Linked DNA regions of Variovorax paradoxus. The protein of the gene in region 1 interacts with the protein of each later gene in a pairwise test. Links are inferred from orthologs where the notes say so. Each region holds a gene or a part of one and is shown on either strand. Other genes may lie near its edges.

What was found.
Region 2: the proteins of GFK26_RS05515 (region 1) and ftsZ interact in binary tests that used the Escherichia coli proteins (3 or more experiments, as listed by UniProt). The link is inferred for Variovorax paradoxus from one-to-one orthologs.
Region 3: the proteins of GFK26_RS05515 (region 1) and ftsA interact in binary tests that used the Escherichia coli proteins (3 or more experiments, as listed by UniProt). The link is inferred for Variovorax paradoxus from one-to-one orthologs.

The regions. Positions count from the first base shown.
Region 1 is NZ_CP045644.1:1,227,402-1,232,936, forward strand. What follows is about bases 1,029-3,847. They hold GFK26_RS05515 (rod shape-determining protein), read right to left. Parts: upstream 3,051-3,847; coding sequence 2,007-3,050; downstream 1,029-2,006. Other genes in these bases: mreC (rod shape-determining protein MreC), read right to left, coding at 1,029-1,921; gatC (Asp-tRNA(Asn)/Glu-tRNA(Gln) amidotransferase subunit GatC), read left to right, coding at 3,268-3,567; gatA (Asp-tRNA(Asn)/Glu-tRNA(Gln) amidotransferase subunit GatA), read left to right, coding at 3,564-3,847. In the rest of the region: mrdA (penicillin-binding protein 2), read right to left, coding at 1-380; rod shape-determining protein MreD, read right to left, coding at 441-962; more of mreC, read right to left, coding at 959-1,028; more of gatA, read left to right, coding at 3,848-5,057; Asp-tRNA(Asn)/Glu-tRNA(Gln) amidotransferase subunit GatB, read left to right, coding at 5,059-5,535. UniProt on the Escherichia coli protein: Forms membrane-associated dynamic filaments that are essential for cell shape determination. Acts by regulating cell wall synthesis and cell elongation, and thus cell shape.
Region 2 is NZ_CP045644.1:477,535-483,130, reverse strand. Bases 1-2,880 are described here. They hold ftsZ (cell division protein FtsZ), read left to right. Parts: upstream 1-773; coding sequence 774-1,988; downstream 1,989-2,880. Other genes in these bases: lpxC (UDP-3-O-acyl-N-acetylglucosamine deacetylase), read left to right, coding at 2,221-2,880; ftsA (cell division protein FtsA), read left to right, coding at 1-603. In the rest of the region: more of lpxC, read left to right, coding at 2,881-3,144; GFK26_RS33940 (hypothetical protein), read left to right, coding at 3,165-3,341; GFK26_RS02115 (LysR family transcriptional regulator), read right to left, coding at 3,352-4,299; glyA (serine hydroxymethyltransferase), read left to right, coding at 4,406-5,596. UniProt on the Escherichia coli protein: Essential cell division protein that forms a contractile ring structure (Z ring) at the future cell division site. The regulation of the ring assembly controls the timing and the location of cell division.
Region 3 is NZ_CP045644.1:481,643-485,382, forward strand. The notes cover bases 1-2,940. They hold ftsA (cell division protein FtsA), read right to left. Parts: upstream 2,116-2,940; coding sequence 886-2,115; downstream 1-885. Other genes in these bases: ftsZ (cell division protein FtsZ), read right to left, coding at 1-715; GFK26_RS02135 (cell division protein FtsQ/DivIB), read right to left, coding at 2,136-2,885. In the rest of the region: GFK26_RS02140 (D-alanine--D-alanine ligase), read right to left, coding at 3,023-3,740. UniProt on the Escherichia coli protein: Essential cell division protein that assists in the assembly of the Z ring. May serve as the principal membrane anchor for the Z ring.

The DNA.
Region 1 (5,535 bases):
TCGAAGCTGCGCGAGTCTTCGCGCAGGCGCTTGAAGCGGCGGCGGTCGCGCGGCGACACCTCGAGCACGCTGGTCAGGCTGTTGATGGTTTCCTCGACATCGCCGACCTTCGAAGGCGTGATTTCCAGCGTGTAGGCCGAGTAGTTGGAGGCCAGCACGATGCCGTTGCGGTCGAGGATGAGCCCCCGGTTCGGCACCACCGGCACCACGGCCGTGCGGTTGCTCTCGGCCTGCTCGGCCAGGTCGTCGTGGCGCACCACCTGCAAGTAAACGAGCCGCGACCCCAGCAGGCCGAAGGCGAACAGCACCGCCAGGCCGATGACGATCACGCGGCGCTTGAAGCGCGCCAGGTCGGCGGCAACGTTGCGGATTTCGGTCATGGCATCAGGAGCTTAGGCGTGCGCAGGTGCGATGGCAAATGCAGCGCAGGGAAGAAGAACTCAGAGGGGCCGGTTCTCGTCGGGTTCAGGGGTGCGGCGCTGCGGCGCCAGCAGCAACGCACTGGCCAGCGGCCACAGTGCGGCCTCGAGGGCCGGCGAGATCAGCACGCCCCACCCCGGGAACACGCCGCCGCCGATCATGCGCGTGATCACCTCGATGAACTGCGACAGCGCAAACAGCGGCAGCACCTGCAGCGCCTGCGAGAGCACCGGGTACCAGAGCAGACGCCGGTGGATCATGGCCGCGAAGAAGCCCAGCGTGGTGTAGGACAGCGCGTGCTGGCCCAGCATCGACGACTGGTGCACGTCCATGAGCAGGCCGAACATGAAGGCCGCGCCGATGCCCACGCGCGCGGGCTGGTGCACGCCCCAGAACACGATCACCAGTGCCAGCAGGTCGGGCATCCAGGCCGCGCGGCCGATGGGGATCATGTTGACCAGCAGCGCCACGAGCAGGCTGGTCCACATGAAGACGGGGCTGACGGGCAGCAAGAGCTGCTGCTGGCCGGGGCGCTTGATCATCGCGTGGCTCCCGCGGGCTTCTTTTCGTTCTTGCCGGCGCCGGGCTTGCCGTCGGGGCGCTTGCGTTGGGTGGATGCGGCCTCGACGTGCGGCGGCGCCACCGGCGCGCCGGAAGGCTCGAGCACCAGCACGTAGCGCGCCGCCGTCACGCGGGCCAGCGGCACGCAGTAGATGCGCGCAAAGGCCGAATCGGCGCGGCGCTCGATGCGTTCGATCTTCGCCACCGGCAGGCCGGCCGGGTAGATGCCATCGACGCCGCTGGTGGAGAGCAGGTCGCCCTCCTGCAGGTCGGCATTGGCCGCCATGAAGCGCAGCTCCATGCCGCCGCCGTGCGCCGAGGCGTCGCCGAAGGCCACGCTGCGCACGCCGGTGCGGGTGTTCTGCACGGGAATGGCCAGGTCGCGGTCGATCACCAGCGTGACCTCGCTCGTGAAGGGCAGCACCTGCGTGACCTGGCCGAGCACGCCACGCGCATCGATCACCGGCGAGCCGGCCGCCACGCCCTGCGTGAGGCCCTGGTCGATGACGATCTTGCGCGTGTAGGGGTCGGCCGCGTCGTACAGCACCTCGGCCGGGCGGCCCGGCGTGGTGGTGGTCTGGCGCAGTTCGAGCAGCTCGCGCAGGCGGGCGTTGTCTTGGGCCAGCGTGTCGGCGCGGCTGGCAGTTTCGGCCTGCAGCATCAGGGCCTTGCGCGCTTCTTCCTCGTTGCGCTGCGCGGTCTGCAGCTCTTCGAAGTAACGGCTGCCGCCCATCACCAGCATGACGGGCTTGAGCGCCACCATCTGCACCGGATAGAGCACCGCGCCGATGGCCGAGCGGATCGGCTTCACGAGGTGAAAGCGTGCATCGGCCACCATGAGGAAGAGCGAGAGCGCGCCGAAGAAGATCAGCTTGCTGAGTGCCGATTGCCCCTGGTTGAACAGGGGTGGCGCTGTGCGATCGAGCGTGCCCAGAGGCATGTAGTCAGACCCGGCAGTGGTGCAGCATCAAATAACAAAAGGCCGGCCTGCGCAAGCAAAGGCCGGCCGATGGAGGCTTTCGCCTTTACTCGCTCGTGAAGATGCTACCGAGACGGTCCATGCGTTCGAGCGCGATGCCGCAGCCGCGCACCACGCAGGTCAGCGGATCTTCGGCCACGAGCACCGGCAGGCCGGTTTCCTCGGCGAGCAGTCGGTCGAGGTCGCGCAGCAGCGCGCCGCCGCCGGTGAGCATCATGCCGCGCTCGGCGATGTCGGCGCCCAGTTCGGGGGGCGTCTGTTCCAGCGCGTTCTTCACGGCCGAGACGATGTTGTTCAGGGGGTCGGTCAGGGCTTCCAGCACTTCGTTGCTGCTGATGGTGAAGCTGCGCGGCACGCCTTCGGAAAGGTTGCGGCCCTTGACTTCCATTTCCTTGACTTCGGAGCCCGGGAAAGCCGAGCCGATGTTCTTCTTGATGACTTCGGCCGTCGGCTCGCCGATCAGCATGCCGTAGTTGCGGCGGATGTAGTTGATGATGGCTTCGTCGAAGCGGTCGCCGCCCACGCGGACCGAGCCCTTGTAGACCATGCCGCCCAGCGAGATCACGCCCACTTCGGTGGTGCCGCCGCCGATGTCCACCACCATCGAGCCCGAGGCTTCGCTGACGGGCAGGCCGGCGCCGATGGCCGCGGCCATGGGTTCTTCGATGAGGTAGACGGCGGTGGCGCCGGCGGCTTCGGCCGCGTCCTTGATGGCGCGGCGCTCGACCTGGGTGGAACCGCAGGGCACGCAGATGATGATGCGCGGGCTCGGCGTGAGCAGCGTGCGCGGGTGCACCATCTTGATGAACTGCTTGATCATCTGCTCGGTGATCACGAAGTCGGCGATCACGCCGTCCTTCATCGGGCGGATGGCCTCGATGTTGCCGGGCACCTTGCCCAGCATGGCCTTGGCTTCGCGGCCGACGGCCTGGATCACCTTCTTGCCATGGGGACCGCCTTCGTGGCGGATCGCGACCACGGAGGGCTCGTCCAGCACGATGCCCTTGTTGCGGGCGAAGATCAGGGTGTTGGCGGTGCCGAGGTCGATCGCCAGGTCGGTGGAGAAGTACCGACGGAAAGCTCCAAACATGTGCGGAATCCTCTGAGCACGGCCTGCGCATCGGCAGGTCGTCGCTCTATTTTTTGGGTCGTTTGACGGGGTGAATTGATCGTTTTTGGCGCAAAAGCCGGCGCGTTCGCGGGGGTTGCGGCAAAGGCGGGATAATAACCGAATCCCCTCTGAATCCCGTGTCGGCACCCTCTTCGGCGTGCGATTGCCTCCGGTTTTTTCGACCCGTCAGCCACCTATGTCTCTTTCCGCTTCCGATATTGCACGCATCGCCTCGTTGGCGCGGCTGCAGCTTGCCCCAGACGAAAGCGAGCGCATGCTCACTCAAATCAACGGCTTCTTCGATCTGGTCGAACGCATGCGCGCGGTCGACACCACCGGCGTCGAGCCGCTGGCGCATCCGGTGGCCGCGCTCGAAGACGTGACGCTGCGCCTGCGCGACGACGTCGTGAGCGAGCCGAACAACCGTGAAGCCAACCAGAAGAGCGCCCCGGCCGTCGAAGCCGGCCTGTTCCTCGTGCCCAAGGTGATCGAATGATGAGCACCGATGAACTGCACCAATGGAGCGTGGTCGCGTTGGCGAAGGCGCTGGCCGACCGCAAGGTTTCAGCCGTCGAGGCCTCGCAAGCGTTCCTCGGCCGCATGAAGGCCCACGAATCGCTCGGCACCTTTGTCGACGTCAACGAAGAAGTCACGCTGGCCCAGGCCCGCGCGGCCGACGCGCTCCTTGCGAAGGGCAACGCGCCCGCGCTGGCCGGCGTGCCGATTGCGCACAAGGACATCTTCGTCACCACCGATTTCGCCACCACCGCCGGCTCGAAGATGCTCGCGGGCTACCGCTCGCCCTTCGACGCGACCGTGGTGCGCCGCCTGGCCGAAGCCGGTGCGGTCACGCTCGGCAAGCTCAGCTGCGACGAGTTCGCGATGGGCTCGGCCAACGAGAACGTCGCCGTGCCCGCCGTGGGCCACGACAAAGCCGTGCCCGTGCGCAACCCCTGGAACCTCGACCGCATTCCGGGCGGCTCGTCGGGCGCCAGCGCCGCGGCCGTGGCCGCGCGCCTCGCACCCGCCGCCACCGGCACCGACACCGGCGGCTCGATCCGCCAACCGGCCTCGTTCTGCGGCGTCACCGGCATCAAGCCGACCTACGGCCGCGCCTCGCGCTACGGCATGGTGGCCTTCGCCTCGAGCCTCGACCAGGCCGGCCCGATGGCCCGCTCGGCCGAAGACTGCGCGCTGCTGCTGTCGGCCTTCTGCGGCCCCGACCTCGACCGCGATTCGACCTCGCTCGACAAGCCCGCCGAAGACTTCGGCCGCTCGCTGAACGACTCGCTCGACGGCCTGCGCATCGGCGTGCCGAAGGAGTTCTTCGGTGACGGCGTGGCGCCCGGCGTGCGCGCCGCCATTGATGCAGCGTTGTTGCAGTACGAGAAGCTCGGCGCCAAGCGCGTCGAGGTCTCGCTGCCGCGCACCGAGCTGTCGATTCCCGTGTACTACATCCTGGCCGCCGCGGAAGCGTCGAGCAACCTGAGCCGCTTCGACGGCGTCAAGTTCGGCCACCGCGCCAAGCAGTACAAGGACCTGGCCGAGATGTACGAGCGCACGCGCGCCGAAGGCTTCGGCGACGAAGTGAAGCGCCGCATCATGATCGGCACCTACGTGCTCTCGCACGGCTACTACGACGCCTACTACCTGCAGGCACAGAAGGTGCGCCGCATGATCGCGGACGACTTCCAGCAGGCGCTGACGCAATGCGACGTGATCGCCGGCCCCGCCGCGCCGACCACCGCCTGGAAGATCGGCGAACACGGCGACGACCCCGTGGCCGACTACCTCGCCGACATCTTCACGCTGCCCGCCTCGCTCGCCGGCCTGCCCGGCATGAGCGTGCCCGCAGGCTTCGACGCCGGCATGCCCGTGGGCCTGCAGCTGATCGGCAACTACTTCGGCGAAGCGAAGCTGCTGAACGCAGCGCACCGCTTCCAGCAGGCCACCGACTGGCACACGCGCACGCCGGAGGGCTTCTGACATGAGCGACAACACCGCAGTGAACACCTTCGAAGCACAACAACAAGGCCGCCCGACCGGCCCGCTGGTGCGCGGCTATGAAGTCATCATCGGCTTCGAGACGCACGCGCAGCTGTCGACGAACAGCAAGATCTTCAGCCGCGCCTCCACGGCCTTCGGCGCCGAGCCCAACACGCAGGCCTGCGCGGTCGACCTGGCACTGCCGGGCACGCTGCCGGTGATGAACAAGGGCGCGGTCGAACGCGCCATCAAGCTGGGCTTGGCGCTCGGCTCGCACATCGCGCCGCGCAGCGTGTTCGCGCGCAAGAACTACTTCTACCCCGACCTGCCCAAGGGCTACCAGATCAGCCAGTTCGAGATCCCGGTGGTGCAAGGCGGCGCGGTTTCGTTCTTCCTCGGTGAAGAAAAGAAGACCGTGCGCCTCGTGCGCGCCCACCTTGAGGAAGACGCGGGCAAGTCGCTGCACGAAGACTTCATC
Region 2 (5,596 bases), 750 kb from region 1 along the record:
GGCGCGGGCACGACCGACGTGGCGATCTTCACCAATGGCGCGATCCGCCACACGGCCGTGATCCCGATCGCGGGCGACCTCATCACGAGCGACATCGCGATGGCCCTGCGCACGCCCACCAAGGACGCGGAGGACATCAAGGTCGAGCACGGCTACGCCAAGCAGCTGCTGGCCGACCCTGAATCGCAGGTCGAAGTCCCCGGCCTTGGCGATCGCGGCCCGCGCATGTTGAGCAAGCAGGCGCTTGCCGGCGTGATCGAGCCGCGCATCGAAGAAATCTTCTCGCTGGTGCAGCAGGTGGTGCGCGAGTCGGGCTACGAGGAAGTGCTGTCTTCCGGCGTGGTGCTCACGGGCGGCAGCGCCGTCATGCCCGGCATGGTCGAGCTCGGTGAAGACATCTTCCTCAAGCCCGTGCGTCGCGGCATCCCGAAGTACTCGAGCGCGCTCTCGGACATGGTGGCGCAGCCGCGCGCGGCCACCGTGATGGGCCTGCTCGAAGAGGCACGTTTTGCACGCATGCGTGGTTTCAAGGTCGCACAGAAGAACGGGTCCGTAAAGACTGCGTTCGGACGTTTCAAGGACTTCATCGTGGGGAACTTCTGACCATGAACCACTCCCCACTCTGGCTCGCACGCGCGGGCCCTCCGCTGCATTTCAACGAGCGATGGCGACGCACCGGTCCACCATCGCGACGGCGATCCCGTTGATCACGTCACGGCAAAAGAAATATTCATAGACACATAACGGCAACTGCAATATTCAAGGAGTTAGAAATGACCATCGAAATGATCGAAGTCGAAGAATTCAACCAGGGCACGCAGATCAAGGTGATCGGTGTCGGCGGCGGCGGTGGCAATGCGGTCGCCCACATGATGGAGCGTGGTGTGCAAGGCGTGCAGTTCGTTTGCGCCAACACCGACGCGCAAGCCCTGCAACGCAGCAACGCGCACAAGAACATCCAGCTGGGCATCAGCGGCCTGGGCGCCGGCAGCAAGCCCGAGAAGGGCCGTGACGCGGCCGAAGCCGCGGTGGACGACATCCGCGCCGCCATCGACGGCGCGCACATGCTGTTCATCACGGCCGGCATGGGCGGCGGCACCGGCACCGGCGCGGCACCCGTGATCGCGCGCGTGGCCAAGGAAATGGGCATCCTCACCGTGGGTGTGGTGACCAAGCCCTTCGACTGGGAAGGCGGCCGTCGCATGACCAACGCCGATGCCGGCCTGGCCGAGCTCGAAGCCAACGTCGACTCGCTGATCGTCGTGCTCAACGAGAAGCTGCTCGACGTGCTCGGTGAAGACATCACGCAGGACGAAGCCTTCGCGCACGCCAACGACGTGCTGAAGAACGCCGTGGGTGGTATCTCGGAAATCATCAACGAGTACGGCGGCGTGAACGTCGACTTCGAAGACGTGCGCACCGTGATGGGCGAACCCGGCAAGGCCATGATGGGCACGGCCGCGGCTGCAGGTCCCGACCGCGCGCGCATCGCCGCCGAACAGGCCGTGGCCTGCCCGCTGCTCGAAGGCATCGACCTCTCGGGTGCCAAGGGCGTGCTGGTGTTGGTGACGGCATCGAAGGGTTCGCTGAAGCTGAACGAGTCGAAGCTCGCGATGAACACCATCCGCGCCTACGCCTCGCCCGACGCGCACGTGATCTACGGTGCCGCCTACGACGAAAGCCTGGGCGACCAGATGCGCGTCACGGTGGTGGCCACGGGTCTGTCGCGCGCCGACGCACGCCGCCAGGCTCCGACGCTCGAAGTGATCCGCACCGGCACCGACAACATCCCGTTCACCGTGCCGACGCTCGGCGGCATGGGCCACGCGGGTGGTGGTTCGGGCAGCCAGCCCAACTACGACGGCATGGCCGTGCCCAGCGTGTGGCGCACCAACCGCACGATGGCCGCCGCCAAGGTCGACGCGCTGTCGTCGGGTGGCATGGACGACTTCGAAATCCCTGCATTCCTGCGCCGTCAGGCCGACTGACCGCAGGCCACCGAACGCAGAGGGCACGAGGGTTCGCAAGGGGACGGGGAAGACCTGAAAGGGACTGACCCCCGGCCCTAGGCGCTGCGTCCACCTCGTGCCCCTTGCGTCCACCGCCGGGGGCTCCCCGGCTTTTTTGTGTGCGCTTTCTTTTTTTGACCGGTCCATGTCTATCGCGGCCATAGCCAGGGGAATAGGGCGTCAAGGTCGCAGCCCGCCTAAAATCATGGGCGTGCTGCAACAACGAACCCTCAAGTCGATCAGCCGCGCCGTGGGCGTGGGGCTACACAGCGGCCAACGCGTGGAGCTGACCCTGCGACCGGCCCCGGCCGACACGGGCATCGTGTTCCGCCGCGTCGACCTGCCCGAGCCGGTCGAGATCCGCATGACCGCCGAATCGGTCACCGACACGCGCCTGGCGTCCACCGTGTCCACGGGCGGCGCCAAGGTGCAGACGGTCGAACACATCATGTCCGCCTGCGCGGGCCTGGGCATCGACAACCTCTACATCGACATCACGGCCGACGAAGTGCCGATCCTCGACGGGTCGGCCTCGTCCTTCGTGTTCCTGCTGCAAAGCGCGGGCATCGAACTGCAGAAGGCGCCGCGCCGCTTCATCCGCGTGCTGCGCAAGGTCGAGGTGCGCGAAGGCGAGGGCGCCAACGAGAAGTGGGCGAGCCTGGAGCCGTACCACGGCTTCAAGCTGAGCTTCGAGATCGACTTCGACCACCGCGTCGTCAACTCCACCGGCCAGCGTGTGGAGTTCGACCTGGGCACCGACTCGTACAGCCGCGACATCGCACGTGCGCGCACCTTCGGCTTCACCAAAGAGGTCGAGTACATGCGCAGCAAGGGCCTCGCGCTCGGCGGCGGTCTCGACAACGCCATCGTCATGGACGACACCAAGGTGCTCAATGCCGGCGGCCTGCGCTACGACGACGAGTTCGTGAAGCACAAGATCCTCGACGCCATGGGCGACCTGTACATCATCGGCAAGCCGCTGCTGGCCGCATACACCGCGTTCCGCTCGGGCCATGCGCTCAACAACAAGCTGCTGCGCGAACTGCTCTCGCACAGCGACGCCTACGAGGTCGTGACCTTCGAAGACGAGAAGCGCGCACCGCGCGGCTTCGGCGAAGTGGCGCGGGCCTGGTAAGCAGGCGCGCGCTTTTTCCGATGCTTCTCTTTCGCTGGGCCATCCTGCTGCTTCTGCTGGTGGCGGGCGTGTCCTTCGCGTTCTACGCGGGCACGGGGCAGGTCAAGTACCGCCGCTTCGGCTGGGTCGTGTTCAAGTGGACGGTGCTGGCGGCGCTGGGCTTCTTCGCAGTCCTGATCGCCGAGCGCGTCGCATAGCGCGAGCCGTTCAGTCGACCAGGGCCTGCAAGGCCTGCACCTGCTGCGCAAGCAGCGGCCCCTTGCGGTGCGCGGGCACCAGCAACATCAGCGTGTCTCCCAGCGCCTTCGGTCGTCCCCAGGGCGCGTGCAGCCGGCCCTTCTCGAGCAGCGGTGCCACCAGCCGCTCGCGCCCCATCAGCACCCCTTCGCCATCGAGCGCGGCCTGCAGCGCGAGGCTGTAGAGCGAGAAGTCCGGGCCGGCGGCCAGCGCGTCGGCCTCGGTTGACGTGGTGCCGGGGCGCACGGCCTGCAGCCAGCGGGACCAGTCGTCGCGCCACACCGTGTCGTGCAGGCCGCCGCAGCGCGCGAGCACGTCGAGGAGGTCGTCGAGCGGGCGCGGACGTCCGCTCTCCAGCGACGGCCGCACGCGCGGGCTGCACACGGGCACAAGGCGGTCGCGCGCGAGCGGGATGCCCGTCGCGCCGACGGCAGCCTCTGTATCGCGTGCGTAGAACAGCCCGAGATCGAAGGGCTCGCGCCGGAAGTTCGGCGGCTGCTCCAGCGCCGTCACCGACACCTGCACGCCGGGCAGTGCAACCTTCAGCCGCGAGAGCCGCGGCGACAGCCACAGCTGCGCCATGGCCGGCAAGGCCGCCACCTGCAGCGTGCTGCGGCGCGCGGCGGTCTGCGTTTCCTGGCGCAGCGCCTGCACGGCGAGGCCGAGCTGGTCGACCGCCGCACTGAGCGCGGGCAACGCGCGCCGGCCGTGCGCACTGAGCCGGATGCCCTGGCTGTGCCGCTCGAACAGCGCACCGCCGGCCCAGGTCTCGAGCGCCTTGATCTGCTGCGCGACGGCGGCGGGCGTCACGAACAGCTCCTCGGCCGCGCGCGCGAAACTGCCGTGGCGCGCAGCGGCCTCGAAGGCGCGCACGGCCGTGTGCGGCGGCAGGCGAGGGCGGGGTGGGGCGAGGGACATGGGGTGGAGGCCCAATTTTCTAGGGCTCGGGCCCAGTTTATCCGTGTTGCCGGCGCAGGCACAGGGCGCGACCATGCGGTCATTCCCTTCCTCAGCGAGACACCGCATGCCCGCAGCCCTTCACCGCCGTTCCTGGGTTCCCGCCGCCAGCGAGGACCACGTGCTCGCCATCGCCGCCGACGCCGCCGCGCGCGACGCCGTGGGCGTGGCCGCCGAGATCGAACGCCTCGTGGCCGACAACCACCGCATCCACGACGTCGACGGGCTGAACCTCAACCCGGCCACCAACGTGATGAACCCCGCCGCCGAAGCGCTGCTGTCGCGCGGGCTGGGTTCGCGCCCGTCGCTGGGCTACCCCGGCGACAAGTACGAGATGGGGCTGGACGCCATCGAGCGCATCGAGGTCGTCGCCGCCGAGCTCGCGGCCGAGGTGTTCGGCGCGCGCTTCACCGAGGTGCGCGTGAGCTCCGGCGCGCTGTCGAACCTCTACGTGTTCATGGCGACCTGCCAGCCCGGCGACACGATCATCGCGCCGCCGCCCGCCATCGGCGGCCACGTGACCCACCACGCGGCGGGCGCGGCCGGGCTCTACGGCCTGAAGACCGTGCCGGCGCCGGTCGATGCCGACGGCTACTCGGTCGACGTGGTCGCGCTGGCGAAGCTCGCGCGCGAGGTGAAGCCGAAGCTCATCACCATCGGCGGCAGCCTGAACCTGTTCCCGCACCCGGTGTCCGCCATCCGCGAGGTGGCCGACAGCGTGGGCGCGAAACTGCTCTTCGATGCCGCGCACCTCTCGGGCATGGTGGCCGGCAAGGCCTGGCCGCAGCCGCTCGAAGAGGGCGCGCACGCGATCACCATGAGCACCTACAAGAGCCTGGGTGGCCCGGCCGGCGGGCTGATCGTGTCGAACGATGCGGCGCTGATGGAGCGCATCGACGCCATCGCCTACCCGGGGCTCACGGCCAACTCGGACGCGGGCCGAACGGCCGCACTGGCCCGTGGCCTGCTCGACTGGAAGGTGCATGGCGTGGCCTATGCGGCAGCGATGCGCGATACCGCGCAGGCGCTCGCGCGTGCACTCGATGCCGAAGGCCTGCCCGTGTTCGCCAAGGCGCGCGGCTTCACGCAGTCGCACCAGTTCGCGCTCGAGGCTGCGCGCTGGGGCGGTGGGCAACGCGCCGCGAAGCAGTTGGCCCAAGGCGGGTTGCTGGCCTGCGGCATCGGCCTGCCGATCGCGCCGGTCGACGGCGACATCAACGGCCTGCGCCTGGGCGTGCCCGAGATCGTGCGGCTGGGC
Region 3 (3,740 bases), 750 kb from region 1 along the record:
TGCGCGCGCGGTCGGGACCTGCAGCCGCGGCCGTGCCCATCATGGCCTTGCCGGGTTCGCCCATCACGGTGCGCACGTCTTCGAAGTCGACGTTCACGCCGCCGTACTCGTTGATGATTTCCGAGATACCACCCACGGCGTTCTTCAGCACGTCGTTGGCGTGCGCGAAGGCTTCGTCCTGCGTGATGTCTTCACCGAGCACGTCGAGCAGCTTCTCGTTGAGCACGACGATCAGCGAGTCGACGTTGGCTTCGAGCTCGGCCAGGCCGGCATCGGCGTTGGTCATGCGACGGCCGCCTTCCCAGTCGAAGGGCTTGGTCACCACACCCACGGTGAGGATGCCCATTTCCTTGGCCACGCGCGCGATCACGGGTGCCGCGCCGGTGCCGGTGCCGCCGCCCATGCCGGCCGTGATGAACAGCATGTGCGCGCCGTCGATGGCGGCGCGGATGTCGTCCACCGCGGCTTCGGCCGCGTCACGGCCCTTCTCGGGCTTGCTGCCGGCGCCCAGGCCGCTGATGCCCAGCTGGATGTTCTTGTGCGCGTTGCTGCGTTGCAGGGCTTGCGCGTCGGTGTTGGCGCAAACGAACTGCACGCCTTGCACACCACGCTCCATCATGTGGGCGACCGCATTGCCACCGCCGCCGCCGACACCGATCACCTTGATCTGCGTGCCCTGGTTGAATTCTTCGACTTCGATCATTTCGATGGTCATTTCTAACTCCTTGAATATTGCAGTTGCCGTTATGTGTCTATGAATATTTCTTTTGCCGTGACGTGATCAACGGGATCGCCGTCGCGATGGTGGACCGGTGCGTCGCCATCGCTCGTTGAAATGCAGCGGAGGGCCCGCGCGTGCGAGCCAGAGTGGGGAGTGGTTCATGGTCAGAAGTTCCCCACGATGAAGTCCTTGAAACGTCCGAACGCAGTCTTTACGGACCCGTTCTTCTGTGCGACCTTGAAACCACGCATGCGTGCAAAACGTGCCTCTTCGAGCAGGCCCATCACGGTGGCCGCGCGCGGCTGCGCCACCATGTCCGAGAGCGCGCTCGAGTACTTCGGGATGCCGCGACGCACGGGCTTGAGGAAGATGTCTTCACCGAGCTCGACCATGCCGGGCATGACGGCGCTGCCGCCCGTGAGCACCACGCCGGAAGACAGCACTTCCTCGTAGCCCGACTCGCGCACCACCTGCTGCACCAGCGAGAAGATTTCTTCGATGCGCGGCTCGATCACGCCGGCAAGCGCCTGCTTGCTCAACATGCGCGGGCCGCGATCGCCAAGGCCGGGGACTTCGACCTGCGATTCAGGGTCGGCCAGCAGCTGCTTGGCGTAGCCGTGCTCGACCTTGATGTCCTCCGCGTCCTTGGTGGGCGTGCGCAGGGCCATCGCGATGTCGCTCGTGATGAGGTCGCCCGCGATCGGGATCACGGCCGTGTGGCGGATCGCGCCATTGGTGAAGATCGCCACGTCGGTCGTGCCCGCGCCGATGTCGACCAGCACCACGCCGAGTTCACGCTCGTCTTCGGTGAGCACCGCCTGGCTCGAGGCCAGCGGGTTCAGCATCAGCTGGTCGACCTCGAGGCCGCAGCGGCGCACGCACTTGATGATGTTCTCGGCCGCGCTCTGCGCGCCGGTCACGATGTGCACTTTGGCCTCCAGGCGCATGCCGCTCATGCCGATCGGCTCCTTCACGTCCTGGCCGTCGATCACGAACTCCTGCGGCTCCACCAGCAGCAGGCGCTGGTCGCTCGATATGTTGATGGCGCGCGCCGTCTCGACCACGCGGGCCACATCGGCGGGCGTGACTTCCTTGTCCTTCACCGCCACCATGCCGCTCGAATTGATGCCGCGGATGTGGCTGCCGGTGATGCCGGTGTAGACGCGGCTGATCTTGCAGTCGGCCATCAGCTCGGCTTCTTTGAGCGCCTGCTGGATGCTCTGCACGGTGGCGTCGATGTTCACCACGACGCCGCGCTTGAGGCCGTTGCTGGGCGCGATGCCCAGGCCGGCCAGCTTGAGCTCGCCGCCTTGCAGCACCTCGGCCACGACCACCATCACCTTGGCGGTTCCGATGTCCAGGCCTACGACCAGGTCTTTGTATTCTTTGGGCATGTCAATGTCCTCGGTATTCGCTACTTGATTTTTCTTGGGGCCTCGGGCGAGACCGTGGTGACGCCGCGCAGCCGCAGGGCATACGCGTCGTTGTGGCGCAGATCGGCGCGTTCGACGTCGGCCACCGTGCGGCGGTACTGGCCCGCGACCTGCGTCACGGTCTTCAGGAACCGCTGCAGGCGCGCCGACACCTCGTCGCTCTGGCCGCGGCCGAGTTCGATCTCGGCGCCGTTGTCCAGCAGCACCTTCCAGCTGCCGCGGCTGGACAGCCGCAGCTCGGCGATGTCGAAGTCGTAGGGCTCGAACATCGGCGCGAGCACGCGGTACATGCCCAGCACCTGCCCAGCCTGCTCGATCGGGCCGTCCAGCCGCGGCAGATCGCCGTCGACCTCGGCCACGTTGGCCTCGAACACGTCGCCGAACCCGTTGATCAGCTTGGAGCCGGCCTCCTCGCCCCACACCGCCACCGGCACCTGCTCGGTCAGCGTCACGCGCAGCTTGTTCGGGAACTCGCGCCGCACGACCGCGCTGCGCACCCACGGCACCGTCTCGAAGGCGGTGCGCGCACGCGCCAGGTCGATGGTGAAGAAGTTGCCCTTCAGCTGCGGCGCCACATTGGCGCGCAGCGTGACCGCGTTGTTGTGCGTCACCTCGCCGTCCACCTTGATGCCCGAGATCGGGAAGAAAGGCTGGCGCAGCACCCACCACGCGCTCGCCGCCAGCAGCATGAGTGCCACCAGCACGAACGCAACGTTCGCGACGATGTTCATCAGCTTGACGTCAAAAGGAGCGGTAGTACTCACAAATGCTCCCCCAGGCTGCGCCGCTGCGCGGCTCCGCCACCCCCCTCGCAAGCGAGGGGGCGAACGCCTTCGGGCGGCCGGGCGGCGTTCATGTCGGCCATGGCTTAGTTCGCGCCTCCCCTGGCATCGAGCGATGCGGACGCCAGCACGCGCACGCACAGCTCTTCGTAGGGAATGCCCGCCGCGCGCGCCGACATCGGCACCAGCGAATGGCTGGTCATGCCGGGCGAGGTGTTCATCTCGAGCAGGAAGGGCTTGCGGTCGCTGGCGCGGATCATCACGTCGGCGCGGCCCCAGCCGCGGCAACCGAGCGTGTGGTACGCGGCCAGCGTGATGCGCTGGATCTCGCGTTCCTCGGCGTCGGGCAGGCCGCTCGGGCACTGGTACTTCACGTCGTCGGTGAAGTACTTGTTCTGGTAGTCGTAGGCGCCCTCGGGCGCGGCGATGCGCACCACCGGCAGCGCGCGTGCATCGAGGCCCTGGCCGAGCACGGCGCAGGTCACTTCTTCGCCGTCGATGAACTCTTCGCACAGCACGTCGGCGTCGAACTTCGCCGACAGCGCCACGGCGTCCTGCATCTGCGAGTAGCCCTCGACCTTGGTCACGCCGATGGACGAGCCCTCGCGCGGCGGCTTCACGATCAGCGGCAGGCCGAGCACGTCGGGCACGGCACGGATCTGCTCGCGGCTTTGCTGGTCGAAGGCCAGACGCACGTACTTGGGCGTCGGCAGGCCGTCGGCCTGCCAGATGCGCTTGGTCATGACCTTGTCCATCGCCACGCTCGAGGCCATCACGCCCGAGCCGGTGTAGGGAATGCCGAGC